Regions from separate parts of the Bradyrhizobium sp. AC87j1 genome, predicted to be linked through region 2. Evidence: predicted binding sites of a transcription regulator. Region 2 holds the regulator's gene; the other holds the start of a gene.

Region 1 (3,165 bases), on a different contig from region 2:
GATGATCAGCGTTGCAGCCTGGTCACCGTCGAGCAGCGGATTCCAGTCGATCCCGATCGCGCGCAGGTAGCGCGCGATAATGCCCAGCGAGGGATGCAGCATGAAGATCCAGAGCACGCCGACGACCGGCGGCGCCACCGCATAGGGCCAGATCAAGAGCGTGCGGTAGAGCATCGAGCCGCGCAGTGGCTTGTCCGCCATGACGGCGAGCAGCAGCGCAAAGGACAACGACGAGACCGCGATGGCGAACGAGAAGAAGAAGGTGCGGAGGATCGCCTCGAAATAGGCGGGCTCTCTGAACAGGTCGAGATAGTTCTCGAACCAGACGAAGCTCGTCGACAGACCGAAGGCGTCCTGGAGCAGGAAGGACTGGATCACCGCCTGTAGGGCCGGCCAGTAGAAGAATAGCAGGACGATCGCGAGTTGCGGCGCAACCAGCGCGTAAGGCAATAGCCTGGATTGGAAAATGGCTTGCTTTTGCATGGTGTCCGCCGAAAGCGGCAGGCCAGGGGGACCGGCCTGCCGCTCATCGCCTCACTTGACGGCGGTCTTTTCGAACTGCCGCAGCATGGTGTTGCCGCGCTCGACGGCGGCATCCAGCGCCTGCTTGGCGGTCTTCTTGCCGGCCAGCGCCTGCTCGATCTCTTCCGACCAGACGTCACGCAGCTGAACCATGTTGCCGAGGCGCAGACCGCGCGAGTTCTCGGTCGGCTCCTTGTTGGTCAGCTCGAGCAGCGGGGTCTCGAGATAGGGCTGGTCCTTGTAGAAGCCCTCGGCCTTGGCCTTCTCATAGGCCGCCTTGGTGATCGGCAGATAGCCCGAGGCCTTGTGGATGTAGACCTGCCGATCGGTGTCGGAGAGGAAGGTCAGGAATTTTGCGACGCCCTTGTATTCGTCGGCCGGCTTGCCGCCCATGACCCAGAGCGAAGCGCCGCCGATGATCGAGTTCTGCGGCGCGCCCTTTGCCTCCGGATAATACGGCATCGGCACCGCGGTGAAGTTGAACTTGGCCTGGGCCTTGACGTTGCCGAAGAAGGCCGACGAGGTCAGGTAGATCGGGCATTCGCCCGAGGTGAAGCGGCCTTCGCCGGTGTTGGTGCGGCCGGCATAGTCGTAGACCTTGGTCTTCTGGAGCTCGACCAGGTTTTCGAGGTGCTTGACCTGGAGCGGCCCGTTGAACTCGAGCTTGGTGTCGAAGCCGTCGAGGCCGTTGGCCTTGCTGGCGAGCGGCACGTTGTGCCAGGCGGAGAGCTGCTCGAGATTGACCCAGGTGACCCAGGAGCCGGAGAAGCCGCAGGTGTCATGACCGGCAGCCTTCAGCTTCTTGGCGGCCTCGAACGTCTCGGGCCAGGTTTTCGGGATCGCGACATTGGCCTTCTTCAGCTCGTCGAGATTGACCCACATGACGGTGGACGACGAGTTGAAGGGGAACGACAGCATCTCGCCCTTCGAGGTCGAGTAGTAGCCGGTGATGGCGGGCAGGTAGATCTTGGGATCGAACTTCTCGCCGGCGTCGGCCATCAGCTTGTAGACGGGCTTCACGGCGCCGGTCGCAGCCATCATGGTGGCGGTGCCGACCTCGAACACCTGCATGATGTGCGGTGCGTTGCCGGCACGAAACGCCGCGATGCCCGCGTTCATGGTGTCAGCGTAATTGCCCTTGTAGGTCGGAACGACCTTGAAGTCGCTCTGCGACGCGTTGAAGTCGTTGGCGAGCTTGACGATGACGTCGTTGTTGGCGCCGGTCATCGCGTGCCACCACTGGATTTCCGTCACGGCCAGCGCCGGCGACGCGGTCATGCCAACCGTGAGTGCAAATGCGGCAGCCGCCCCAAAGTGTCGAAGAGCCATCAAGTAAACCTCCCTTGGCCGTCAAAAGAAGCGCTTGCGCTAGCAGCGCCATATGACGTTCACATGACTGTGTAAGCGGCCGAAACGAAAGCGGCAAGCGCTGGAAAAGGGAAGCCGGCAAATAGGCGAAGAGGGAGCGGGCAGCCGCATTGGTTCGCGGTGCACTATCGTGCCCGCGCCGCACTGCGGCATCATTCGTTGGACGGAGGCGGTGGCCTCTACCGCTTGCGCTCGGGGCCGCAGACGGTGCCCTTCTCGACCATCGCGTCAATCTCGGCCTTGGAGTAGCCGAACTCGCCCAGCACCTCCTGGGAGTGCTGGCTGAATTTCGGCGGCAGCCGGCGCAGGCTCGGCTTGCTGCGGTCGAGCCGGATCGGCGAGGCCACGCCCTTGTACCAGTCCTTCTCGATAATATCGCCGCGCGCGATCGTGTGCGCGTTGGTCAGCGCCTGGTCGATCTTCTGCACGGGCCCTGCGGGCAGGCCCGCGGCGAGCAGGCGATTGCACAGCGGCTCGGCCTCGTGCTGGCTGAACACGGCAGCGAGCTCGGCGCGCAGCGCCTCGCGGTTGGCGATGCGGTCCTTGTTGCGGGCAAAGCGCGGATCGGTGCCGAGCTCGGGCTTGCCGATCTCCTTGGCGAGCTTGCGGAAGGTGCCGTCATTGCCGACGCCGATAAAGATGTTGTCGGTTTTCGTCGGGAAGATCGCGTAAGGCACGAGGTTCGGATGCTCGTTGCCGGTGAGGCTCGGCGGCTTGCCATGCATGAAATAATTCGCGGTGTGCGGATGCATGATGGCAAGGCCGGTCTCGTACAGCGTCGTCTCCAGGAACTGCCCCTTGCCCGAACGCTGCCGCTCCGACAGCGCCATCAGGATGCCGATCGCCGCATAAAGTCCGGTGGTGATGTCGACCAAGGGCACGCCGATCCGCATCGGTCCGCTCTCGGGCGAGCCGGTCGCGGCGATCATGCCGGTCATGGCCTGGATGATGGCGTCATAGCCGGGATTGCCGCCGCGCGGGCCGTCGGCGCCGAAGCCGCAGATCCGGCAATGCACGAGGCGCGGGAATTTCTTGCTGAGCACATCGTTGCCGATGCCCCATTTCTCCAGCGTGCCCGGCTTGAAATTCTCGATCAGGACGTCGGCGGTCTCCAGCATCTTGAGCAGCACGATGCGGCCACCCTCGGAGGCGAGGTCGAGGCCGATCGAGCGCTTGTTGCGGTTGATGCCGACGAAATAGGCCGCGTCCTCCTCGTGGAAGGGAGGGCCCCATTCGCGCACCTCGTCGCCCGCGGGCGGCTCGACCTTGATCACG
Region 2 (3,165 bases):
GGCGGCACGCGGGACTATCTTATGCTTGGCAAGACGGGTGTCAATGCCGCCCGGAAAGCCTCGGGAAACGCTGAATCCGTAGTCTTGCGGTGCCGATTTTGCGGGTTTTCACCACGGAACATGTGGAAGCGAGTCGGCGGACTCTTGCGCGGGAGTCACGCCATATTGTAGCGTTTGGATTGTCAGATACGACATCTCGTGCAGCGGTTCTGATCTCAAGAGTCCTCATGTACCGGCGTAAGCGTTCGGGCGTCAGTCACGCGCCCGGCGAGCCTTAAGGGATTCTGGCGGCACGGGTTTTTGAAGGCTTAGGCAATCGCTGCGAGGCCCCAGGATGGCTGGCGCGTAGCGAGGGAAAGGGTGCAATGACGGTTTTGACCTGGTCCGACGATCGCGTCGAGCAGCTGAAAAAGCTCTGGGAGGCCGGACTTTCGGCCAGCCAGATCGCAGCTGAGCTCGGCAATGTGACCCGCAATGCCGTGATCGGCAAAGTGCACAGGCTCGGTCTGTCCGGCCGCGCCAAGAGCCCTTCATCGGCAGCGCCCCGGCCGCGCAAGGCGCGTCCCGCGCAGCACTTGATGCGGGTGACCCGCCCCATCGCGCGCGGCAACACCGCGCTGGCACAGGCCTTCGAGGTCGAGGTGGAGGCTGAACCGGTCACCTACGACAACGTGGTGCCGATGAGCCAGCGGCTGTCGCTGCTCGAGCTGAACGAGGCGACCTGCCACTGGCCGGTCGGCGATCCCTCGAGCCCGGATTTCTTCTTCTGCGGCGGCAAGGCGCTGTCCGGCCTGCCCTACTGCGCCCAGCACTCGCGCGTGGCGTATCAGCCGGCGGCGGATCGCCGTCGCGCCCCGGCAAAGCCGGGCCCGCGCTGAGCACGGCCTCAGGCGACATTGAGACAAAGAAAAGCGCGCTGGCCGGCGCGCTTTTTTGTTGGCTTATCGCGAGCAAACCTTACGTCTGCTCCGCCTTCGCGAAGCGATCGTCGAGCGCGTAGCCGGCGCCGCGGACGGTGCGGATCGGGTCCTGCTCGCGGCCGAGATTGAGCAGCTTGCGCAGGCGGCCGATATGGACGTCGACGGTGCGCTCGTCGATGTAGATGTCGCGGCCCCAGACGCTGTCGAGCAGTTGCTCGCGCGAGAACACGCGGCCGGGATGCTCCAGGAAGAACTCCAGCAGGCGATATTCGGTCGGACCGAGATCGATCGGCCGGCCCGAGCGCGCCACGCGGCGCTTGTCGCGGTCGAGCTCGATGTCGCCATAGGCCAGCACCGTCGCGAGCCGCTCAGGACTGGCGCGGCGCAGCAGGCCTTTCACGCGCGCCAAAAGCTCCGGCACCGAGAACGGCTTGACGATGTAGTCGTCGGCGCCGGTCGCAAGTCCCCGCACCCGCTCGCTCTCCTCGCCGCGCGCGGTGAGCATGATGATCGGCAGCTGCTTGGTGTCGGGCCGCGTGCGCAGGCGGCGGCACAGCTCGATGCCTGACAGGCCCGGCAGCATCCAGTCGAGCACGATCAGGTCCGGGATGTGTTCCTTGAGGCGGGTGTCGGCGTCGTCGCCGCGCATGACCGTCTCGACGTCATAGCCGTCGCCTTCGAGGTTGTAGCGAAGCAGCTCGGTGAGAGCTTCCTCGTCCTCAACCACCATAATGCGTGCGCCCATCGGGTCGTCGCTCCTTCAAGTCTTCAGGTATTCGGGACCGTCGTGGCGAAGGTGGTCATGTCGCCCTTCGGCCGCTTGTCGGTGATCGCCTGGCCCTCGATCATGTAGAACACGGTCTCGGCGATGTTGGTGGCGTGGTCGCCGATCCGCTCGATGTTCTTGGCGCAGAACATCAGATGGATGCAGAACGAGATGTTGCGCGGATCCTCCATCATGTAGGTGAGGAGCTCGCGGAACAGCGAGGTGCAGATTGCGTCGACTTCCTCGTCGCCCTTCCACACCGCCATCGCCGCCGGCAGATCATGTGCGGCATAGGCGTCCAGCACCGACTTGACCTGCTGCTGCACGAGGTCGGTCATGTGCTCCAGGCCGCGGAAGAGTTTCAGCGGATGGAAGTCGGTCTCCAGCGCGGCGACGCGCTTGCCCATGTTCTTGGCGAGGTCGCCGATGCGCTCGAGATCGGTCGCAACGCGCATGGCGCCGACGATCTCGCGCAAATCCACCGCCATCGGCTGGCGGCGGGCGATGGTGAGCACCGCGCGTTCCTCGATGCGCTTCTGCAGCGCGTCGAGCTCGGCGTCGATGGTGACGACGCGCTGGCCGAGCGCGACGTCGCGGCGGATCAGCGCGCCGACGGAATCGACGATCATGCGCTCGGCGATGCCGCCCATCTCGGCGACCAGGCGGGTGAGCTCCTGGAGGTCGGTGTCGAAAGCTTTTGCGGTATGTTCAGTACCCATGTCGCGTCTCCTCAGCCGAACCGGCCGGTGATGTAATCCTGCGTGCGCCGGTCGCTCGGCGACGTGAAGATCTTGCTGGTGTCGTCGAATTCGATCAGCTCGCCGAGATACATGAAGGCGGTCTTGTCGGAGACGCGCGCCGCCTGCTGCATGTTATGGGTGACGATCGCGATCGTGTAGTTCTCGGACAGTTCCTGGATCAGCTCCTCGACCTTGGCGGTCGAGATCGGGTCGAGCGCCGAGCAGGGCTCGTCGAACAAAATCACTTCGGGGCGCACCGCGACGGTGCGGGCGATGCACAGGCGCTGCTGCTGGCCGCCAGAGAGCGACAGGCCGGAGGCGTTGAGCTTGTCCTTGACCTCGTTCCACAGCGCGCCGCCGCGCAGCGCCTTCTCGACGCGGTCGTCCATCTCGGACTTCGAGATCTTCTCGTAGAGGCGGATGCCGAAGGCGATGTTCTCGTAGATCGTCATCGGGAACGGCGTCGGCTTCTGGAACACCATGCCGACCCGGGCGCGCAGCAGATTGAGGTCGAGCCTGGGGTCGAGGATGTTGGTCTGGTCGAGCATGAGCTGGCCGGTGGCACGCTGGCCCGGATAGAGGTCGTACATCCGGTTGAAGATGCGCAGCAGGGTCGACTTGCCGCAGCCCGACGGGCCGATGAACGCCGTGACGCGGTTGGCACCCAGCGTCAGGTTGATGTTCTTCAGCGCGTGGTGCTCGCCGTAATAGAAATTGAGATTGCGCACCGTCACCTTGG

What was found. The regulator PhoB, encoded in region 2, activates phosphate uptake and scavenging genes when phosphate is short. The targets are predictions, from matches to a motif close to TGTCATNNANCTGTCAT.
Region 1: a site for PhoB is predicted at 1,904-1,920, ahead of ugpB (sn-glycerol-3-phosphate ABC transporter substrate-binding protein UgpB). Genes of this name have one in related genera too.

Annotation. Positions count from the first base shown of each region.
Region 1 covers NZ_PTFE01000094.1:2,713-5,877, forward strand. Annotated here, with positions in the region: gene ugpA (sn-glycerol-3-phosphate ABC transporter permease UgpA) at 1-483, opposite strand, end outside; gene ugpB (sn-glycerol-3-phosphate ABC transporter substrate-binding protein UgpB) at 535-1,851, opposite strand; gene CV770_RS32990 (CaiB/BaiF CoA transferase family protein) at 2,070-3,165, opposite strand, start outside.
Region 2 covers NZ_PTFE01000033.1:61,766-64,930, forward strand. Annotated here, with positions in the region: gene CV770_RS18830 (GcrA family cell cycle regulator) at 366-878, shown strand; gene phoB (phosphate regulon transcriptional regulator PhoB) at 958-1,665, opposite strand; gene phoU (phosphate signaling complex protein PhoU) at 1,689-2,405, opposite strand; gene pstB (phosphate ABC transporter ATP-binding protein PstB) at 2,417-3,165, opposite strand, start outside.